DNA from 3 places in the Sphingomonas daechungensis genome. Region 2 is predicted to be linked to each of the others. Evidence: predicted binding sites of a transcription regulator. Region 2 holds the regulator's gene; each other region holds the start of a gene.
The links. Region 2 encodes LexA, which represses DNA repair genes until DNA is damaged. Its sites were predicted from a motif close to GTTCCNCNCTTGTTCT; they were not measured.
Positions count from the first base shown of each region.

Region 1 (7,593 bases), 2.4 Mb from region 2:
GCAACGCTTCTACGTGACGCAACTTATCCGGGTTGCGCACGATGTAGAGCGCGGTGATCTTTCCGCCTCGGACTTCCAGCGCCGTGGTCTGCAGCACCTCTCCGCGATCGATGCTCACGAAGCCGGGAAGGCCATCGATCATCACGTTACATAGCAATCGCGGTCGGTAGGCAGCCTTTCGCGCCAACCCCTCGAACAAGCGGATTACGCGATCCATGCCGCGGACGACGTTACGGAAGGCAAGCACCTTGCCGCCACCATCGGAAAAGACCGCGACCTCGTCCGCAAGGATTCCGCTCAACATTTTAATGTCGCCTTTCGTGCTGGCCTCATGAAAGGCGCGCACGAGTTCCGACGCGCTTTGCGGCGATAGCGTAAAGCGGGGTCGCGCCTCACGTACGTGGCGGCGGGCGCGAGATGCGAGCTGGCGAACCGCTGCGGGCTCACGTTCCAGCGTGGCCGCCACTTCGTTCAGTGGGGTTTCGAAAATGTCATGCAATAGGAAGGCGGCGCGCTCGAGTGGGGAGAGCCTCTCCATGGCCATCATGAGCGTCAGGGTGACGTCGTCGGCAATTGCCTCCTCGTCGGCTTGCTGCAACAGCGGCTCCGGCAACCAGGCGCCGACATATTCCTCGCGCCGAGCCCGCGCCGATTTCAGCTGGTCGAGGCACAGGCGAGTCACGATCCGGGTGAGATAGGCGGCCGGCACGTCGACTCCGCCGCTGACTACTGCCCAGCGGGGCCACGCGTCCTGGACGACGTCCTCCGCCTCGCTCAGCGACCCCAGCATGCGGTAAGCGAGGCGCAGCAACCGCGGTCGCTGCGCCTCGAAGACGGCCAGGCGCTGGTCAGGCTGCATCGCGCATCGCTGCGCCACGTGGCGGATGAGCGACGTGGAAGCCGACCTGAAGTCGATTCCAGACGTTGATCGCGCCGATGGCGAAGGTCAGTTGCACCCGCTCCTCCTCACTAAATTGTTCGGCGAGCGCGTTGTACGCGTCGTCCGGTGCGCCATCATCCGCGACCCGGGTCAGGGCTTCGGTCCACGCCAGCGCCGCCCGCTCGCGCTCTGAAAAGAGGTACGAGTCCCGCCAAGCGTTGAGCAGGTACAGCTTCATCTCGTCCACTCCACGCTTACGCAAGTCGCTGGTGTGCATGTAAATGCAGAAGGCGCAGCCATTGATCTGGGACGCGCGCAACTTCACCAGTTCCAGCAGTTCCGGATCGATCGCTTGGGCCAGCGCTTGCTCGAGCGCGACCATTGCCTTGAAGCCGGCGGGGAACACTGCAGACGGGTTGTCGAGGCGGGGGGTCATAGTCGGTCTCCTTGTAACGAGCATCGAGGCGCTCGAAACAAATGACGAGACAGGTCCGACCGATGTGACATCGGTTCGAAGAATGTTGAAAAATTGTCCCACGCCGGACGCCAGCCAATGTCCGCAATGGGTCGAAAGCGGACGGAAACGCGTGGAGTAAGTCAGGCGAGGGCGATGGCCAGGATGGTGAGGGTGTGGCCGTTGGGGAGTTCAATCTCATCGCCCAGCTCAGCGCCAAGCATTGCCCGAACTAGCGGCGCATTGAAGCCGATGCGTGCGGTCGCCGGGTCGCTCTCGTCGTGGCCGACAATCTCAACAGTCCGAGACTGATTGTCGCGCCTGTAGGTCACCAAAGTACCAATCGCGACAGTCTCGCCAGAGGGCGCCGGTGCCAACTGAGCGCTGGCTTGGCGGGCGTGCCAGTAGCGAGCATCTCGCAGCACGGCATTGCGCTCCTCTTCCGGAAGCGGATCCGCGAGACGAGCCTCAAGTTCGGCGACACGCGCTTCGATTAACGCGAGCCCGCGTGGCGTTACGAGGTTCGGGCCTGGAGGAATGGGCAGCTCGAACCTGGGCTCGAGATGCTCCTCGTCGCTCTCGCGTCGGAATGCGACGCTCATTGAACGGGATGTCCTTGGCTCATGCCCGTGAGGGTAGACACGTCCGCAACGGGTGGAAAGCGGACGCTAACGCGGCTTTGACGGCACCGGGTCGTAAAGAACGGAGTCGGTATGTCGCGCCCGGATAGCGGCTAGCTCCTCGACGGTCAGCGGCTTGGCCGGCTCACCGGCTGGGACAGATATGTCCCGCTGATACTTGTCGAAGCCGGGACGTGAGAAGACAGCCATGAGCGAGATAGGTTCCTTGCCGTCGTTCGTCAGCCGCACACCCGTGTTCGGCGGCATGAAGATGATGGTGCCGGGCCCAACCTTCGCTTCTTTGCCATCCAGCCACGCCGTGCCTGTCCCAGCGTGAATGAAGAGGATTTCCTCGGAGTGCGGATGTCTGTGGGGCGAAATAGTTTGCCCGACCGGCACGTCCTCCGTGAAGATGACGAAGTCCTTGGCTCCGCCGTTGCGCTCATCCACTTTGATGAGGAATGGCGCGGCCAGCGTAGAAAGCGCCGACGGCGGTGGACGCCGCATTCGCGGCTCCCCATCAGTTGGCTGAAGGACAAGCGGCTTGCTTGCGCCCGAGCCACGCACGTCCTGATGCGGTTGAGCCATTGCCGATGCGCCGCAGAGCAATGCCGCGGCGATCGCGAATGGAAGCGACGAGCAGCGGTTCATCATCGAAGCACCTCCCCGACCTGCTTAACATCAGGAGGCGTGAATGTCCGCTTTGGGTCGAAAGCGGACATTAGGCGTCAGGTATTAGCGCGCTACGCCGCGCTGGTCCCCGCGCCTCGCCCGCCTGCTTTTCCTATCGGTTTTGCTTCACTTCTTTTCCCCTGAAATGAGAGAGGAAGCGCATTGCCACAATTTGCTTCACCTAGAGCGTGCTGAACTACCACTCCCCATAGGCTTCCGCGGCAAATGGATGCTTTGGGTCGAAAGCTGCCAGCACGCTTCATCCATATTCGCCTCGGCCTGGGATGACGTGTCTGATGCCTCCACGTGGTCGCGCAACGTCACCACTCCTGCGAGGAATTAGGTGCAAGTGGGCGTGCATGATCGTTTGGCCAGCTGCGGCACCATCGTTCACGCCGACGTTGAACCCTGCAATCGTCCCGTCTTCCGACTGCAGCGACGTTCTCTGCGACACGCTCAGCTGATGCACCGCATTCAGTTCTGGTTGCGTCAGGTCGAGGTAGCTTGCGACGTGGCGCTTCGGGATGACTAGCGTGTGAAGGTGCGTGACAGGGAAGCCATCACGACGAACATAGGCCAGCTCGTTCTCTGCGACGATGCCACTTCTCGCCGTTTCACAGAACAAGCAGCCAGACTCTCGTTGCTGGTAGAGGTTTTTGTGATCCCGAAAGTCCGTGTCGTCGCGATCACGCTTCGAGGCGTTGCAAGTATAGCAGAGCGCCTGCAGGTTCGAGATGTCATCGCTGCCGCCATGATTGCGCGGGACGATATGATCGACCTCGAGAGCACGCTCATCGGCAGATACACCACACAGCTCGCATCTGAATCGCGCCCTCTTCAGGACTTCGTATCTGATGCTTCCTGAAAGAATCCGGCCCTGACGACGACGATGTGACCAGACTGCAGCTCCTCGTGCAGCGAGGTAGCGAGCGATCTGCTCATCGCAGATCCCGATCAGCTCGCGTCGCTCGTCTTGAGAAAGCTCTGGCGCTGCCACCAGCTCGTATTCGCGCCCTTCGCGTCGAACGAGATCAGGCTTCGACGTGAGTACGCGGCCGACCATGTTCTGAACGACCTGCTCGTAATACTCGACTTGAGAGGGATCGTGTTCGAGGATAGCGCGGGCGATGGCCTCTCGGCTGGCTCTTCCACCATTCAGCAGGAGCTCGCGCAGCATCAGGGGCTGGTAGATGTGCGACATGCGCATCTCGCTGGTGAGGAATTTTTTAAGGCGCGCGGAGCTCGGATTCACAGTGCTAGCCGCAGGACCACATACGCGCTTGGGCAGTCGATCATCAGCGCACGATGGCAGGCGCCCTTAACGGCAGCAATGGGTCGAAGGCGGACGGTCAAGCGGTTGCGAGAATAAGCCAATCGGCTATTTCCCTACGAGTGACTGAGCATCGCGGCGGTTTACCTGTTCTGGCCTTCGGCAACGCCGCAAGTTTTGAAGAGTGGCTGGACGATCAGCCTGCGGACGTTGCTGGGGCATGGCTAAAGCTTCCGAAGAAATCGGCGAGCGCGCCAAGCCTGACAAAAGCGGAAGCGGTAGATGTTGCGCTTTGTTACGGGTGGATCGACGGACAACTCGACAAATACAACGGCCAATATTGGCTCGTGCGTTTCACTCCGCGAAAAGCTCGCAGCAAATGGTCTCAGGTGAATAAGAAGCGAGCAATGGAGCTGCTCGCCGAAGGCCGGATGCGAAAGTCGGGTGTCGCGCAAGTCGACGCTGCCAAGGCCGATGGCAGGTGGGACGCAGCATATGCGCCGGCAAGTTCGGCGAAAATCCCCCCTGATCTTCAGGATGCACTCGACGCCAATCCTGAGGCAGCTAAGTTCTTTGCAACGCTGAAGGGCGCGAACCGATACGCAATTCTCTACCGCATCGGCTCCGTCAAACGCCCCGAGACGCGCGCTAGGAAAATTGCCGACTACGTCGCCATGTTAGAGCGCGGCGAGACCATTCACGGCTAGGTCGGCGGACGGCGAATGTCTGCTTTGGATCGAAAGCAGACGCTCCGGCAATGTCGCGAATGGGTCGAAAGCCGACATTAGCGCTTACTGCGAACCCGCCGCGGGGCGCTTGTCCCCGCGCCTCGCCCGCGCGTCTTTCCTATCAGTTCTGACGCACCTCTCTCCCCTCTGACGCAGGAGAGAAGGGTCCCTGACGCGTTTTGATGCACCTAGCGCGCTGCTGAAACCCCGCGCAGCGCTCAGCCCCGCGCCTCGCCCGCGTGCTTTGCCTAGCGTTTTGCTTCACGCCGACCACGAGCCCTGCAACGGGGCTGCAAAAACCGACCTGGGAGGTTAACTAGGAGGTCGCTGGTTGGAATCCAGCGGGGATCACCATCAAGTCGCGGAGTGAGCGTGCCGAATTTCGACGATATGTTTGACCGCGTCAGCGGGGATAGTGAACGCAGGCGGGTCGACAAGGCAGAGCAAGAGCGCCGCGAGAAGGAAGCACGGGACGCGCAATATGCGCGGGACAAGGAGGCTCTGATCGCCAAAGTCATGCCGGTTCTCGAAGACGCAAAGCGGCGCTTCGAGGCCAAAGGTGTTCCGGTGATCATCACTGACAACTGGTCGACCATCCCGCGTCTCCAGCATCCGGAAATCCAGTTCTACTGCGCCAAGGGCGACCAGCCGAACAAGTGGGGCGGCAAATACAATGCGCGCGGACGAAGCGCCTTCTTCTCCATCCGCGACGGCAAGTTCCAAGTGGGCCTTGGCAAATATGCTGGTCACGCGGTTGGGAGTGAGACGCTGAAAGGCGACGACGAGGAGATTATTCACCGCGCGATCGAGCAGGCGTTGAGCAGCTACTTCGAGGCCATCGAGGAAGGCGAGCGCTAACCCTCTAGCGGCTCGATCACGTCGAGGTAGAAGGCTCCGCCCTTCCAATCTCGCTCGACGCCCGCCGCCTCCGCGTCGTCGTACTTCGCCTTTCCGAAGTAGCGTTCTTCCCCATCAACCTCGATCTTGATCACGAGATCGCCGTTGTTCCGGCCGGTGTCGTCCGAGCAGATCACGCGGCGTTCGAGGATCACAGCGCCGTCGTCGAGGCGAGCGCCCGAGACCTCCTGAATGGCAATCGGCTCAACCTGCTCGTCGCGGCTGTAGATCACGCGCTCGGGATAGAATTCGATCCTGATGGGGACGCGGGGCAGTTCTGACGGCAGTTCGGCTTCCCGTTGGAGGATGCGGCGAGCCTTGATCCGTGGGCCGTCCGTATACCGCTCGAAGCCATGCTTCTCCCAAAACGTCAGCGACGTGCGCGGGGCGCACTCAACGTCCAGGATGTTCACGTTGTCGCGGCGGGCGCGAGCGATAGCCGCGTTGAGCAGCGCGGTGCCGAAGCCTTGCCGCTGCTTGTCCTTCCTTACGTTCGCTATGTCAGGTGAGTAGTGGCCGAGTTGGAATGCGATAGCTTCGCCGCCCTGCCGGATCACGTAGAAGTCCTCATCGTCGAGGGCCTTCGGGAACAAGTTCCGGTTGCACCAGAAGCCCTCGCCGTCCTCCTCGTACTCGCGCTCAAGCCAGCCGAGCACCTGATCGAGGTCTGCTTTCGTGCCGAGCACCACGTCGTCGGCTGTCGGTAGTCGGTCTTTCATGGCTGTTACATAGGCAGTGATCGCGGTGCATGAAGCGGGCTATCAGGACGACAGCAACTGTTCCCCGTTTGTGCCGTTCATTTTTTGCTGTATTTAGGCGGCGGGCCGGGGAGCGTAAGTGGCACAGAGTTCCGAGATAGAGTGGACAGACGCGACGTGGAATCCGGTGACGGGTTGCACGAAGATCGGTCCCGGCTGCGACAACTGCTATGCTGAGCGCTTCGCTGAACGCTGGCGAGGGATTCCGGGCCATGCTTACGAGCAAGGCTTCGACCTGCGCCTATGGCCTTCCCGCTTGGGCCAGCCAGCCGCGTGGCGACGGCCTCGGATGATCTTCGTGAACTCGATGAGTGACCTGTTCCACAAGGACGTTGATCGCAGGCACATCGACCGCGTTTTCGACGCGATGGAAGACGCCGATTGGCACGTCTACCAAGTGCTGACTAAGCGCAGCTCCTTAATGCGCGACTACATGCGCCGCCGTTATGGCAACCAGCCGGTCCCGCGCCATATCTGGCTTGGCGTGTCGGTCGAAGATGCACCGCGCTCGAGCCGGATCGAGCACCTCAAGCAGATCGACTCCGAGGCGCGGTTTATCTCCTTCGAACCGCTGCTCGGCCGGATTGGCGAAGTGGACCTGTCGGGCATCGCGTGGGCGATTGTCGGCGGCGAGAGTGGACCCGGCGCAAGGCAGATGGACGGTCGCTGGGCAACCGAAATCCGAGAGCACTGTGAGCGTGACGGCGTTGCGTTCTTCTTCAAGCAATGGGGCGGCGCGCGGCCCAAGTCCGGCGGTCGTCTCCTCGATGGTGAAGAGTGGAATGGCTTCCCTTGGCAGATCGTGCCGGAGCCAATCTTAGCATCGCTACGGCAATGAGGAGCGGTCTTTGGCAGCGCAGCTTGAGCAGTATCAGGGTCGAGAACAGTCGTTCATCAAGCACGAGTTCCTGACGCAATATCTCCAAACTGCGGCCTACAAGACTCTCCAAGGACGCTCATCCACCTTCAACTTCGTGGACGCGTTCGCGGGGCCGTGGAGCGTCACAACTGACGATTGTTCCGATGCCTCGTTCGATCAGGCATTACGGACCTTGGAAGCAGTTCGAGCCGACTTGGGAAAGAATGGCGTCCGTGGCCTGAAAATCCGCTTCTGCTTCTGCGAGCGTCGGCCGGAAGCCGTTGAGCGTCTTCGCGCCTACGCTGAGCAGCACAGCGCGTTCGAGATTCACGTCTTTCCCGGCTCCTTCGAAGACAATCTCGACGAGATCGCGAGAGCCTGCCGCGACGGCTTCACCTTCACGTTCATTGACCCCACGGGGTGGGACATTCGATCAGAGCCGGTCTTCGCGTTCT
Region 1 covers NZ_BAABJC010000001.1:497,077-504,669, reverse strand. The annotation lists gene ABD928_RS02530 (sigma-70 family RNA polymerase sigma factor) at 1-859, opposite strand, end outside; gene ABD928_RS02525 (carboxymuconolactone decarboxylase family protein) at 849-1,316, opposite strand; gene ABD928_RS02520 (GreA/GreB family elongation factor) at 1,478-1,936, opposite strand; gene ABD928_RS02515 (cupin domain-containing protein) at 2,003-2,461, opposite strand; gene ABD928_RS02510 (HIT domain-containing protein) at 2,886-3,827, opposite strand; gene ABD928_RS02505 (YdeI/OmpD-associated family protein) at 4,019-4,603, shown strand; gene ABD928_RS02500 (hypothetical protein) at 4,991-5,482, shown strand; gene ABD928_RS02495 (GNAT family N-acetyltransferase) at 5,479-6,240, opposite strand; gene ABD928_RS02490 (DUF5131 family protein) at 6,359-7,117, shown strand; gene tcmP (three-Cys-motif partner protein TcmP) at 7,128-7,593, shown strand, end outside.
Region 1: the regulator LexA is predicted to act here: its motif matches at 6,300-6,315, upstream of ABD928_RS02490 (DUF5131 family protein).

Region 2 (7,593 bases):
CTCGATCTTCGATGACGGTCTCGCCGTCGCGGGGTGCCTTGAGGCGGATTACGAACGGGGTCTCGCCTCGTTCGTCGGTGACTTCCCGCCAGGGGCTTTCGATGCGGAACGGTCTCCGCTCGGCCTGCGCCTTCTCGCGCTGCGCAGCGAGTTCCTCCTGCGTCATGTAGCAGCGGTAGGCGTGTCCTCGGTCGAGCAGCTTGCGCGCCACCTCCGCGTGACGAGCCCAGAACTGCGACTGGTAATATTCGTGACCGTCCCAATCGAGGTTCAGCCAGCGCATCCCGTCTAAAATGGCGTCTATCGCTTCCTGGGTTGAGCGTGCTTTGTCCGTATCTTCGATACGCAGCAGGAACCTCCCGCCGTGGTGGCGGGCGAACAGCCAGTTGAACAATGCCGTCCGTGCCCCGCCGATGTGAAGGAACCCGGTGGGGGAGGGAGCAAATCGGGTGACGACGGGACGGGCTTCGGTGGTCAAATTATCTCCGCTTGCGCTCGCTCGCGCTTTCCTCTTTGGTCCATTGTGCAATGCAACGGATGGGCGCCCCTAACATAGGGAGTGCGCATCTTCCACAGCATGCTCGGGGCTATTGGAAGGCGCGTTTTTCCGCGTCGCGCGAGGAGGTTGAGCGCTTCCTCGAGCGCGAACGCGGCCAGCTGCCGTTATGGCTGGTCGCCAGCTTCGGCATGGGCATCGCCTTCTGGATTGCGCTGAATGGGCCGAGAGAGTGGCTCGCAGTCATTTGCCTTGGAGCCGGCGCGGCGGTTGCCGGCTTCTCATTCGGCACCGGTCGGTTGGAACGGGCTGTGGGTTGGGTTGGTCTCGCCGCCGCAATTGGCTGCGGACTCATCTGGCTGCGCTCCGAATGGGTCGCCGCACCTCGGCTCGATCGCCCGAAAGTCGTGACGTTCGAGGCCGTGATAACCCAGGTCGAGCAGCTTCCGGCCAAGGGCGACATACGCCTGACGGTATCTCCTCTCGACGAGAAGCTGCCGCCGCTCGTGCGGGTGTCGCTGAAGGCCGATGGAGCTCCGCCCGGCATCGCAGCTGGCGCCAAGATTGCCCTCAAGGCCCGCCTAGCGCCGCCGCCGCCCATGGCGTTGCCCGGCACTCACGACTTTGCGCGGGATGGGTGGTTCAAGGGCTTGGGAGCTGTTGGCAGGGCGCTGAGCCCAGTCGAAGTGCTGCAATCCGCCGAGCCTGGCTGGCTCGATTCGCTCCGTGATCGCCTCGATCGCCATATCCGCGAGCGGCTTCCGGGGCCGTCCGGGACAATCGCCACTGCGCTTGTCACCGGCGACCAGAATGCTGTTTCGGAGGAGGACGCGGACGCGATGCGGCGGAGCGGCCTTGCGCATTTGCTCTCGGTCAGCGGGCTGCACATTGCCGCCGTCGTCGGGGCGGTGATGTTTCTGGCACTGAAGCTGCTCGCGCTCAGCGAGCGGGTCGCTCTCCGGTTCAATCTCGTCCTGGTTTCGGCTGCGGCGGCTGCCGCGGCGGGAATCGGCTACACCCTCCTGACAGGCGCACAGGTTCCGACAGTGCGAAGCTGCGTCGCTGCCTTGCTGGTCCTTGGCGGAATTGCCCTCGGCCGAGAGGCGATCAGCCTGCGGCTCGTTGCCGTCGGCGCCTTGGCCGTCCTCATTTTCCGGCCTGAAGCCCTGGCAGGCCCGAGCTTCCAGTTCAGCTTCGCGGCTGTGACTGCGATCATCGCGTTGCACTCTTCCGGCTGGGGACAGAACCTCCTGATGCGCCGCGACGAAGGTCCGTTCGCCAAGGCCGGGCGGACCCTCGTCGGCATGATCCTCACCGGCCTGGTCGTCGAAGTCGCGTTGACGCCGCTGGCCTTGTACCACTTTCACAAGGCCGGGCTCTTCGGTGTCGCCGCAAATCTCGTCGCGATCCCGCTGACGACGTTCGTTATCATGCCGGTGGAGGCCGCGGCTCTCGTTCTGGACCCTATCGGCCTTGGAACGCCTTTCTGGTGGGCGTCGGACAAGGCGCTCGCGGTTTTGCTATCGATCGCTCACACCGTCGCCGGTGCGAAGGGCGCGGTTGCGACTTTGCCCTCCATGCCTGCCTGGGCCTTCGCTTCCATGGTCCTCGGTGGCCTCTGGTTCTTCCTCTGGACGACCGCTCGTGTGCGTTTGCTCGGATTGGTTCCCGTCGCGGTCGGGGCTGCCGCCGCTGCCGTTGCGCCATCGCCGGATGTGCTGATCACCGGCGACGGTCGGCATCTGGCGATCGTCGCCCCGGATGGAACGCCGATGATGCTTCGCGATCGGTCCGGCGATTTCATGCGCGATCTGGTGAGCGAGGCATCGGGGTTCGACGACGAGCCCGGACTGCTCGCAGAATCATCGATCGGGTCCTGCTCGCGCGATTCCTGCGTGGCCGTCCTGAAGGCCGGGGCGCGGAACTACCGCCTGCTGGCAACGAGATCGGCGAACAGCATCGACTGGAAAGCTCTCACGGACGCTTGCGCAGAGGCCGATATCGTCGTGTCGGATCGTTGGCTTCCGAAAAGCTGCACGCCGCAGTGGCTTAAGTTCGACCGAAAGTCGCTTGTTGAAACGGGTGGATTGGCCATCTTCCTTGATGACCAGCCCCGTGTCGAGACGGTGTCCCAGCGCGTCGGTGATCACCCCTGGGCCGAGTGACGCTCCTTGCGAACTCGGCTATCGTCGAGCGTCGCGGAATTGGAGACGTGATATGCCGCAATACGTGATCGAGCGTGATATGCCCGGCGTCGGTTCGCTAGGGCAAAGCGATCTCAAGGGGGCGTCCCAGACCAGTTGCTCGGTCCTTCGAGAACTCGGGCCAGAAATCCAGTGGGTGCATAGCTACGTCACCGACGACAAAATCTACTGCATCTATCGCGCGCCCAACGAGGAAATCATTCGCGAGCATGCCGAGCGCGGCGGCTTCCCTGCCAACAAGATCAGCGAGGTTCGCAACGTCATCGACCCGACCACCGCTGAATAGGCTAATCCGCGGTCTGCCAGACGGCGAGTTCGCTTCCCGACGGATCGATGAAATGGAACCGGCGACCGCCCGGAAAGGCGAAAATGGGCTTGGCGATAACGCCACCGGCTTTCGATACTGCATCGAATGCGGCTTCGAGATCGTCGACACGAATGACGGGCAAGGGCGCGGACAAGGCTTCTTCGGGCTGACCGTTCAGGCCGACGTCCACGTCACCGGTGGTCGTGGCGGAGTAATCCGGGCCGTAGTCGGTGAACGCCCAGCCGAAGGCCTTGGCGTAGAAGCCGCGCGTAAGCTCGTAAGCCGTTGCGCTCGGCAATTCGACGTAGTCAATCCGCGCCGCCGACATCAGTAGCGCCGAATGAGGCCAGCGAGCCGCCCCTGAATGCTGACCCGGCTCTCATTGTAGCGCTGCGGCTCGTAGCGCGCGTTGGCCGGATCCAGGCGAATGGTTTGACCTTCGCGTCGATACGTCTTCAACGTCGCCTCCTCATTGTCGATCAGCGCCACCACGATCTCTCCGTCGCGGGCCGTATCGGCTTTCCGGATCAGTGCGAAGTCGCCGTCGAGGATGCCTTCCTCGATCATCGAATCCCCTGAAACTTCAAGCGCGTAATGTTCGCCCGGGCCGAGGAGTGCTGCGGGAACCGCAAAACCCTCCGTTCCCTGGAGGGCTTCGATCGGCGTGCCGGCGGCGATGCGGCCGTGCAGAGGGATTTCAATCGTGTCGTTGGCTGCTGCAGGCACGACCGGGCGTGGAGCGGGCGCGGCAGGGGCCGACGACTCCGGAAGCTTCAAGACTTCCAAGGCTCGCGCCCGATTGGGCAGGCGGCGGATGAACCCACGCTCCTCAAGAGCCGAAATCAGACGATGGACGCCCGACTTGGACTTGAGGTCGAGAGCTTCCCGCATCTCGTCGAAACTCGGCGAAACGCCGGAGTCGTTGAGACGGGTGTTGATGAAGCGGAGCAGTTCGTGCTGCTTGGCAGTTAGCATCGCGCGGCCAATCCCCCTGGAACAGACAGGGAACGTGTAGGCAACAAAATGTTAGCCGTCAATACGACCGCAGACTTTAGCTACCGGTGCTCGTGATCCGTGCTTTCGACGCGGTGATTGCCTTCTCGTTCCGCTTCACGCCAACCGTCTGGCGCATGGCGTTGGTGAACTGCGCGCCATACTCCTCCGCCAGCGCTTGCTGCATTTCCTGCTGGGTACGTCCGATGAGCGCGGGCTGGTTCAACGCATTCCCGGGAATGATCTTGTCCACCTTGACGACGTAGAAGCCTTCGCCCTGACCGCCGGCGACCAACCGCGATTTGCCTTCACCGAGGATGAAAAGCATCGCCAGGGGAGGCGGGACCTGGCCCTGGAACTGGCTCAGCTGGATGCGCCGCGCATTCACCGGCTCGACCTTCACGGCCACCGGAGCGCCCTTCGATGCGTCTGCGAGCGAGCCCTTGCCGACCTTTGAAGCAATGGACTGGGCGAGCTGCTGCGCCCGTTGCGATGCCTGGCTGGCGATCCAGTCTTGGGTTACGCGATCGCGAATGCTCGCCAGCGGGGCCGGGGCAGCCGGAATAACCCGCGCCGGCGCGACCAGGACATAGCCGCCGTCATTCGGAAGCGAATCCACGACGGGTTCATCGCCCTCACCAAGCTCGAAACCGGACTTGAGCGCGGGCGCGAGATCTGCAGGGAACTTGTAAGCCGCATTGGCCGGCGACGTTCCCGACGCAGTCAGCGGCGGGGTCTCGATCGGGGTCAGCTTGCCAGCAGCGGCGGCCTCGGGGAAACTCGCGCCACCATCAAGGGCGTCCTGAACCTTGTCGACGATCGCCTCGATCGCTTCCTTGCGCTTGTCGGCGACCAGCTTCTGGACAATCTCCGGACGAGCTGCCGCCAGCGACTTGCCGCCTTCACGCTCGATCTTGTCGATCCTCACCACGTTCCAGCCGTTCGCGGTCTGGATCGGGCCGATCGTCGCGCCTTCCGCAGCAGCGAATGCCGCCCCGGCGACATTGGCTCCGGCGGTGGCCGTGAACTGCTCCTTGGTCTGGGGGCCGACGGAGATGTCTTCGGGAGTGAAACCTGCAGGCGCGGCCGCCGCAGCGAACGTCTGCCCGCCGCGGATTCGCTGGACGATAGCGTTGGCCGTCGCCTGATCCGGCGCGACGGCTTGCGTGATGACACGCGTCTCCTTGGATCCGTAAGTTGCGCCGTTGGCCTTGTAATAGTCGTCGATCTCTTTGTCGCTCGGCTGGACGTTCGTTACTTGCTCCGGACCGATCTTCGCGATTCTGAGCACTCTTTGTTCTGGGACCATGTAGCGCCGCTGGTTGGCGGCGTAATAGCGATCGATGTCCGCGCTGGTCGGATTGAGACCCTGGCGGAACGCCGCAGTTGGGACGAATGCCACTTCGCCCGAGCGGCCTTCCAGGAGGATCGACGCATAGGGCGTCGCCATGCCGACCGGCGCCTTCGCGTTCACGACGACCGGCGCGATGATCAGCTGCTGGAGAAGGCCGCTGCTGACGATCATGCGGACTTCCTCATCGGTCATCCGCTGTTCGCGCAGGAAGTTCTGGTACGATGCGTCGGTGAACTTGCCTCCCAAGCCTTTGGCTCCGGGAATGTTCGCGATTTGCGCGTCGACGAGACGCTTCGACAGAACGGACCCGAACTTGTGCGCGAACGCCTCGACCGTCCTTGCGTCGATGACTGCATTCAGGAGAGGGTCCCAGTCGGCCGCGATGCTAGCATAATCAGCGGACGGATTCTGCTGTCTCGCCTGCGACAGGCGGCGCTCCATCGCCCGGCTCATGTCACGGTCGGTGACCGTCTTCGATCCGATCTTCACCAGGGTATCGCTGCTTCCCCGGAAGCCGCCGCCCGAGATCACGCTCTGGATATCGCCCATCGCGAACCCGACGAGGATCAGGATCAGGATGATGCCCATGATGGCAGTTCCGACGGTCGATTTTGACAGTCGGCGGAAGGAAGCAAGCATTGAGGCTCCGCGCGAGGCCGATGTGAAGCCGCCGCTTTAGGTCGCGCTTTCCGGGCCATCAAGCGCCCGCTTCCAACAATCGGTGACGAAGGGTAGTGCCGTCGCTTCTCGAGGTCGGGGGCAGCAAATGACGCGTCGGAAATATGTGGTTGGAAATTGGAAGATGCACGGCGTGTCTTCCGACTTGGGAGAGATTCACAGCATCGCGGCCGGGTCGGCTTCTGTATCGAACGTCGATGCTGCCCTTTGCTTGCCTGCGACCCTTATCGAGCGGGCCGCGCGGTCCGAGAGTATCCTCCCGATTGGCGGACAGGACGTGCACTGGGCGGACAAGGGTGCGCACACGGGGTGTATCTCTGCTGCGATGCTGCTCGATGCTGGGGCAAAGCTGACGATTGTCGGCCATTCGGAACGGCGCGAGGGCCAGCATGAATCGAACGAGGAAGTGCGGCGGAAGGCCGAGGCCGCGCTTGCCGCCGGGTTGGACGTAATCCTCTGCATCGGTGAAAGCCTGGGCGTCAGGGAGGCAGGGCAGGCCGTCGGAACGGTGCAGGCTCAGCTTGATGAGTCGCTCCCTCACGCCGAGGAGGCCGCGGCCGCTATCCCGAGACAGTTTGCGATTGCCTACGAGCCGATCTGGGCCATCGGGACTGGGAAGGTCGCTTCATCCGCCGACATCGGCGAAATGCATTCGGCGCTGCGCGATCGGCTGGTTGCCGCGTATGGAGATGCCGGGAACGAAATTCGCATTCTCTATGGAGGGTCGGTCAACGCCTCTAACGCCGCGGAGATCTTCGCGGTGGATGATGTCGATGGCGCGCTAGTCGGCGGCGCCAGCCTGACGACGGAGAAATTCCTGCCCATCGTCCAGGCCGCTTCCGCGGCCTGACCGCTCAAGCATTGAAACTCCGCGGAGCGACCGCTAGATGCCCGCGGCATCCTCCTGAAAGGCCGAAATGTTCAAGTTCCTTCTGATCGTTCAGACGCTCGTCGCCGCTTCGCTGGTCGGCGTCATCCTGATGCAGCGCTCGGAAGGCGGTGGGCTTGGCGTTGGAGGCAGCTCGTCCGGCTTCATGACCGCTCGCGGCGCAGCCGACTTCCTGACGCGCTCGACTGCGATCCTCGGCGGTCTCTTTATCGTTCTATCGATCGTGTTGGCCGCGATCGCCGGTACGACGCGTGAGCCGACCAAGGTCGACACTTCGCTTGCCAACCAGGTCGCTCCTGCACCCGCGCCGGCGACTGCGCCCGCAACGCCGCAGCAGCAGCCGGGCGCTCCGACGTCGAACCAGGCCGAGCCGGCGGTTCCGCTCGCTCAATAGCGAGCTACGAACAGTTTTTTTTTCGCTGGCCGGGTTGCGCGTCGCGGCGTTTCACCCCTAAGCCCCAACTCCCATGGCGCGGTTCATATTTGTCACCGGCGGCGTGGTCTCATCGCTTGGTAAGGGTCTCCTCTCAGCCTCTCTCGGGGCATTGCTTCAGGCACGTGGCTTCAAGGTCCGCATCCGGAAGTTCGACCCCTATCTGAACGTCGATCCGGGGACGATGTCGCCGTATCAGCATGGCGAGGTCTTCGTGACCGACGATGGGGCCGAGACCG
Region 2 covers NZ_BAABJC010000001.1:2,886,507-2,894,099, forward strand. The annotation lists gene gltX (glutamate--tRNA ligase) at 1-478, opposite strand, end outside; gene ABD928_RS14930 (ComEC/Rec2 family competence protein) at 538-2,661, shown strand; gene ABD928_RS14935 (DUF4242 domain-containing protein) at 2,714-2,986, shown strand; gene ABD928_RS14940 (VOC family protein) at 2,988-3,335, opposite strand; gene lexA (transcriptional repressor LexA) at 3,335-3,982, opposite strand; gene ABD928_RS14950 (peptidylprolyl isomerase) at 4,059-5,993, opposite strand; gene tpiA (triose-phosphate isomerase) at 6,121-6,882, shown strand; gene secG (preprotein translocase subunit SecG) at 6,950-7,315, shown strand; gene pyrG (CTP synthase) at 7,389-7,593, shown strand, end outside.

Region 3 (7,593 bases), 2.6 Mb from region 2:
CGTCAGTGATGACGCCGACGAGATAGCCCTCGCCGTCGATCACTCCGACCACGCCGAGGCGCTTGGCTGTCATTTCGACGATCACGTCGCGCATTGCGCTATCAGCGCGGGTCAGCGGAACCTCATTGCCGGAGTGCATGACCCTGCTGATGGGCTTCAATCTGGCGCCCAAGGCTCCACCGGGGTGGAGACGGCCGAAGTCGCTCCTGTCGAACCCCTTGAGGTGCATGACCGTCATGGCAAGGGCGTCTCCGAGCGCGAGCGACATCGTCGTGGAGGTCGTCGGGGCGACGCTCTCCGGTCCCACTTCCCGCCATTGCGGCAACAGCAGAGGCGCTGAGGCCGCTCTGGCAAGCAGCGAGTGGGAATTGCCGGTGATGCCGATAACCGGGATGGACACGGCACTGAAGTGATCGATGACCGGCTCCAACTCGGCCGTTTCCCCGCTAAGCGAGATCAGAATGGCGACATCGCCGGAGTCTGCCATTCCAAGATCGCCATGAATGGCTTCTGCGAGGTGCAGAAAGACCGAAGTCGTTCCGGTCGAAGCGAACGTCGCGGAAATCTTGCGACCGATGTGCCCGGACTTCCCGAGCCCGGCGACGATCAGCTTGCCACGGCACCCGACGATCAGGTCGACAGCGTGCTCAAAAGCCTCACCAAGGCCCTCGGCCAGCGCATCCAAGGCACGCGCCTCGTCGCGAAGCACGTGCCGCCCGAATTCGAGCAAGTTCGCCTTTTCGGAATCGGCCATCGGCGCTCGACTAGCGGGAGCAGCGCGGGCTGTGAAGCAGCGCGGCTTGACGCGGAGAGGCTCAACCGCTTGGGTCTCAAACTGTTTCGGCTTTGAAGGTGATGGTGTGGCGAAGCGACTGACGCGGTTCATCTTGCTGGCCTTGCTGCTCGGCGTCATCGCCGGCTGGGCGATCAATTCCGCGATCGACGACGGTTCGCCCGAAAGCGCCGAAACGCTCAAGCAGATTGCCGATTATCTCAGTATCGTGACGGCGCTTTTCCTGCGCCTGATCAAGATGATCATTGCCCCGCTGGTCTTCTCGACTTTGGTCGCGGGTATTGCCCACATGGGAGACATTGCGGCGCTTGGTCGTGTCGGTCTGCGCTCGCTGATCTGGTTCATCCTTGCCAGCCTCGTTTCGCTGACCCTTGGCCTGATCCTCGTCAACCTGCTGCAACCGGGTGTCGGGCTGAACCTGCCGTTACCTCCGACGACGGCGGCGAGTGGCGTGGAGACGGCAGCTTTCAATCTCAAGGATTTTGTGACGCACCTCGTGCCCGCGTCGATCTTCGAGGCAATGAGCTCGAATGAAATCCTGCCGATCGTGATCTTCTCGATCTTCTTCGGCGTGGCGCTGACGGCGATCGGTGATGCCGGCAAGCCAATCGTCAAGGGCGTGGAGTCGTTGGTGAAGGTGATGCTGCAGGTCACCGATTACGTGATGCGCTTCGCCCCGCTGGCGGTGTTTACTGCCGTCACCAGCTCGATCGCCGAAAAGGGGCCGGAGATCCTGCTCACTTTCGGCAAATTCGTTGGCAGCTTCTACCTAGGCCTCGCGATCCTGTGGACGTTGCTCATTGCAGCGGCCTTCGTGATCGTCGGTCCCCGGACAAGACATCTCGTCCGCTACATTCGAGACCCCGTCGTCCTCGCTTTTTCCACCGCCTCCAGCGAAGCAGCCTATCCCCGAACTCTGGAGGCACTCGATCGCTTCGGCGTGCCCCCGCGCATTGCGAGCTTCGTCCTGCCGCTCGGCTATTCGTTCAATCTCGACGGGTCGATGATGTACATGACCTTTGCGACGATCTTCATCGCGCAGGCCTATGGCATCGACCTGACCCTCGGCCAGGAGATCACCATGCTCCTGGTCTTGATGATCACGTCGAAGGGCATGGCTGGGGTCCCGCGCGCCAGCCTGGTGGTGATCGCAGCGACCATGTCGATGTTCAGCATTCCGGAAGCCGGCCTGCTTTTGATCCTTGCGGTCGATCACTTCCTCGACATGGGCCGGTCGGCAACCAACGTCGTCGGCAATGCGGTGGCCGCCACGGTGGTTGCAAAATGGGAGGGCGATCTCGACCCCGAGGAGCCCGCCGACATCGAGCCGCCGCATGCTCCGTCACATGTTGCCCGGACCAAGCCGATCGACGATCACTTTTAATCGAACGGGCGATCGATGCTCGGCGGTGGGACGGTGAACCACTTGGGGCCCGCCTCGGTCATGTGGAAGCAGTCCTCGAGACGAATGCCAAACTTGCCGGGAAGATAGATTCCGGGTTCGTTCGAAAAGCACATGCCAGGTGCCAGCGGGGTCATCTCGCCATGAACGAGATTGACGGGCTCGTGACCCTCCATGCCGATCCCGTGGCCAGTCCGGTGCGACGTTCCCGGTAGCTTGTAGCCGGGACCATAGCCCCAGCTTTCGTAAGCGCTGCGAACGGCGTCATCGACACTGCCAGCGGGAGCACCCACCTTGGCTGCGGCCATCGCGATGTCCTGGCCTCGGCGCATCTGCTCCCACACCTTGCGCTGATCGGCCGACGGGGCGCCGCCATAAACGAACGTGCGGGAGATGTCCGACTGATAACCATGAACATCGCAGCCGCAATCGAGCAGGACGACTTCACCCTTGCGCACATGCTGCGGCTTCCCTGAACCGTGCGGATAGGCCGCCGCCTCCCCGAGCAGGATCAGGCCGCCGTCCGTCTTTCCGCCCTGCGCTTCGACGGCAGCCACGTAGAGCATGTCGATGTCAGCGGGCGTCATGCCTTCGCGGATATTCGGGTGAATGCTCCTGAAAGCATTGACGGTGATGTCGGCCGCCGCCTGCATCAGCGCCAGTTCCGCCGGAGTCTTGATCATCCGCACCTGCCGGACGACCGGGTTTGCACTGACGATCTTGGCATCGGGAAGCTGCCTTTGCAGCCGGTTCATGATGAAATAGCGGTTGGTCTCTTCGAAGCCGATCGGAGCGTTTGCGACGCCACGTTCCTTGAGGAAATCGGCCACCAGCTTCAGCGGCTCCTCGTCTTCCTGCCATGCTCGAACCTCGGCCGGAACGACCAGCATCTCCCGGATCGAAGGACCCTCGAAGAACGGAGTGACGACAATTGGCTCGCCCTGCGCGGGAATGACGACAGCCGTTAGCCGCTCACTCCGCCACCACTGGATGCCGGTGAAGTAGTCGAGGCTTGGACCGGCTTCGACGAGCACGGAGCCGATCCCGTTCTTCTGCATCAATTCACGGGCTCTCGCGAGGCGCGAGAGTCGCTCTTCGGCTGAGATTGGTGGAGGCAACTTGACCGGCGCGATGTCGGCGCTTGCCGCCGCAGCGATGCGATCAGGGATGAACGACGTCAGCGCGAGCGCACCTCCGCTTTGCATCAGCGCACGGCGAGAAAGCTTCAGTGCTGTCATGTTCGACCCCCTTCGAAGGACTGACTGTTGCATGCCGCGATCAGTTCGGCCAGCAGGCACTATGCCGTTCAATCTGCATCAGCTGCCGGGTTCCGGGCCACGGCCCGGTCCGCGCGAGACGATCGCACTTCTCGCGGGACTGATGGCCCTGAACGCCTTTGCCATCGACGCAATGGTGCCGGCCCTGCCCGACATCGGGTGGTCGCTTCACGTCGTGCATGAGAATGACCAGCAGCTGGTCATCGTCGCCTATTTCGTCGGGTTTGCCTCGACCCAGCTGATTTGGGGCCCGCTGGCCGACCGTTTCGGGCGCAAGCCCATCCTCGCCGCGGGCGTCGCGCTCTACATGCTGTTCGCCTTGCTATGCGGTCTCGCAGGCAGCTTTCCGCTGCTGATCGCCGGACGCGTCGCGATGGGCGCATCCGCGGCGGTGACACGGGTGCTGGTCGTGGCGATGGTGCGCGACCTGTTCGAGGGCGAAGCCATGGCGCGGGTCATGAGCCTGGTCTTCATGGTGTTCATGGTCGTGCCCGTCCTTGCTCCGAGCATCGGGCAGGTCATCCTGCTCTTCGGAAGCTGGCGCGCAATCTTTCTTGTCTTCGCGGGTTACGGCCTGCTGATGCTTACCTGGTCGTGGGTCCGCCTGCCTGAGACCCTGCACCCCGAGTATCGCCGAAGTCTGGCGCCCGACGAAATCATCAGCGCAGCCGTCGAGGCGGTCAAGGAGCCGCTCTCGCGTGGCTATACCCTTGCCCTGACGGCCACGTTCGGAGCGCTCGTCGCATACATCAGCTCGATCCAGCAGATTGTCGCGGAGGCGTTTCACCAGCCGCATCTGCTGGGCCTCGTTTTTGGAGCGATCGCGGCGCCGATGGCGCTGGCTTCATGGACCAACGCGCGGGTGGTTGGCCGCTTCGGACTGAGGCGCGTTGGCCACGGAGCTTCCGCAGCTTTTCTCGCGGTCGCTTTGGTCCATCTCGCCGTAGGGGTGAGCGGACATGAAAGCCTGGTGACTTTCATAATCCTCCAGGCGCTGACGATGGTCTGCTTTGCCTTCGCCTCGTCCAACCTCAGCACGCTGGCGATGGATCGGATGGCAGCCATCGCCGGCACTGCCTCGTCCGTTCAGGGCGTGGTCGGCACGATCGGCGCAGCAATCATCGGCTACGCTATTGGGCAAGCCTTCAACGGGACGGTGCTGCCGTTCCTTTGGGGAATGGCAGGCTGCGCCTTGGCCGGATCGGCCTTCGTCGTCCTGACGGAACCCGGGCGCCTCTTTGCCGGACCGACCGCGGCGAGCGAGCAGCCGGAGCCGCCCGCCGCCGCGGAGGCCTAGGGATTATTCTGCGGCGATGTCGTCTTCGGGTGAAGGTCCGACCATCAACGCTTCGCCGACTTCCTCGGTCTTGCCGCGGATCGCCCGGTCGAGGCGCTCGGCAACGTCGGGATTTTCCTTGAGATAGACCTTGGCGTTCTCACGGCCCTGACCGATCCGGATCGAGTTATAGCTGAACCAGGCGCCCGACTTTTCGACCAGGCCGGCCTTCACGCCGAGGTCGAGGATCTCACCGACCTTGGACACGCCCTCGCCGTACATGATGTCGAATTCGACCTGCTTGAACGGCGGCGCGACCTTGTTCTTCACGACCTTCACGCGGGTCGTGTTGCCGACGATATCGTCGCGATCCTTGATCTGGCCCGTGCGGCGGATGTCGAGACGCACCGACGCGTAAAACTTCAGCGCGTTGCCGCCCGTCGTTGTTTCCGGGTTGCCGTACATGACGCCGATCTTCATGCGGACCTGGTTGATGAAGATGACCAGGCAGCGCGAGCGGCTGATCGAGCCGGTCAGCTTGCGCAGCGCCTGGCTCATCAGGCGAGCCTGAAGGCCGACGTGGCTGTCGCCCATCTCGCCTTCGATCTCCGCCCTTGGAACCAGCGCCGCAACGGAGTCGATCACCAGAACGTCGATCGCGTTCGAGCGGACCAGAGTGTCGACAATCTCCAGCGCCTGTTCGCCGGTGTCCGGCTGCGAGACAATCAACTCGTCGATGTCGACGCCGAGCTTTCTGGCGTAGACGGGGTCCAGCGCGTGCTCGGCATCCACGAATGCTGCCGTTCCGCCGCTCTTCTGAGCTTCCGCAATCGCATGAAGCGCAAGGGTCGTCTTGCCCGAGCTTTCCGGTCCGTAAATCTCAACGATGCGCCCGCGCGGAAGCCCGCCGACGCCAAGCGCAATGTCCAGCCCAAGGCTGCCGGTCGAGATCGTCTCGATCTCGATCTTCTCGCGGCTGCCGAGCTTCATTGCCGAGCCCTTGCCGAACGCGCGATCGATTTGCGCGAGCGCTGCTTCGAGGGCCTTTTGTCTATCCATTCCGGGTACTTCCAATCCGCTACCGATGACCTTGAGCTGCGCTGCCATGCTACTCATCCTCTCGTCAACGGGCGGCCGAGCCCCGCCCCCATATTCTTTTCGTACATGCTTTGTTCTTAGAGAACAAGAGGAGAACATGTGGCGGTAAAGTCACTAACGCCACGGAGAGCAGCGCCTTTCGCGTGGCCTTAGGGAGAACGGGTACGCAGCGTTGGACTACGCCTTCAATTCCTACAATGGAATGCTTCGCTGCTGCCGAGAAGCTCAGACGGCGAACGCTGCCTCAAGCGCCGGCGTTACGCGGTCCACGGTGTACGGCTTCTCGATCACCGGCACGTTGGCGAACTGGGCAGGAGGCGGATCGACATGGCCACCCGTCGCAAGGACGAAGGGAATCTGCTGTTCACGCAGGCGCTCGGCCACCGGCCAGACGCTTTCGCCCTTCAAGTTCACGTCGAGGATCGCGCAGTCGAAGCCGCCCTGATCGGCAACCGCCATCGCGTCCTCGACGGATTCACAAGTTGCGGTGACTGAATGGCCGAGAGACTCGAGGAAGTCCTCGAGCATCATCGCGATCAGTGGCTCGTCCTCAACAACCAGGATGCTACGCTGCCCCATAAGCGTGAGGCATAAGCCGCCGCCGCGCGACCGCAAGCCCTATTTGCTACGCGGGCGTAAGGGCTTTGCGCGCCGCTTCGGCCAGCTCCTGGACGGAGAATGGCTTCGGCAGGAAAGCAACCTTGTCAATGTCGATCGACTTGCGCAGCTGCTCCTCGGCATAACCGGACATGAAGAGCACCGGGAGCTCGGGCCGGGATTGGCGAGCCTCGCGAACCATTGTCGGTCCGTCCATTTCGGGCATGACCACGTCGCTGATCAGCAAAACGAACTCATCCCCGCGATCAAGGATTTCGAGCGCCTCGAAGCCATTGTTCGCAGTCACCACAGAGTAGCCATGACGGATGAGCGCCCTCTCGGCGACGGTGCGAACCATGGGCTCGTCCTCGACAAGCAGAACGGTGCCGCTTCCCCACAGCTCGTTGTCAGTTGCCTTCGTTGGCTTGGCCGCCTGCGGTGCATCCCCGGCGTGGTGGACGGGCAAATAGATGATGAACCTCGTGCCCTCATCCACCTTCGAATCCGCGAAGATGAAACCGCCCGACTGCTTCACGATGCCGTAGACGGTGGAGAGTCCGAGACCGGTCCCCTTCCCCACTTCCTTGGTGGTGAAGAACGGCTCGAACACCTTGCCGAGCACGCTAGGTGGAATGCCGCAACCCGTGTCGCTGACCGATAGCGCCGTATAGTCGGCGATCGGCAGGATTTCGGAGCCCAGTTCCGCCACCTGGTCGGCGCGGACAGCGTAGGTCTGGATCGTGAGCGTGCCGCCGCTTTTGGCTGCCATCGCATCACGGGCATTGACCGCGAGGTTGATGATCACCTGCTCAAGCTGGCCCGGATCCGCGCGCACTGCACCAAGGCTACGGCCGTGCTTGACGACGAGAACTACCGTCTCACCGAGCAGCCGCTTCAGCAGATGCGAAACTTCGGAGACGACGTCGGGAAGCTGGAGCACCTGCGGGCGCAGGGTCTGCTGACGCGAGAAGGCGAGCAGCTGGCGGGTCAAACCGGCGGCGCGGTTCGAGTTCGACTTGATCTGCTGGATGTCGTCGTAATCGCTGTCGCCCGGCGTGTGCCGCATCAGCATCAGGTCGCAGTGGCCGATGATTGCGGTCAGGATGTTGTTAAAGTCGTGCGCAACGCCGCCGGCGAGCTGACCGACCGC
Region 3 covers NZ_BAABJC010000001.1:305,180-312,772, forward strand. The annotation lists gene ABD928_RS01525 (KpsF/GutQ family sugar-phosphate isomerase) at 1-754, opposite strand, end outside; gene ABD928_RS01530 (dicarboxylate/amino acid:cation symporter) at 861-2,177, shown strand; gene ABD928_RS01535 (M24 family metallopeptidase) at 2,174-3,433, opposite strand; gene ABD928_RS01540 (multidrug effflux MFS transporter) at 3,495-4,769, shown strand; gene recA (recombinase RecA) at 4,773-5,855, opposite strand; gene ABD928_RS01550 (response regulator) at 6,072-6,425, opposite strand; gene ABD928_RS01555 (response regulator) at 6,472-7,593, opposite strand, start outside.
Region 3: the regulator LexA is predicted to act here: its motif matches at 5,928-5,943, upstream of recA (recombinase RecA).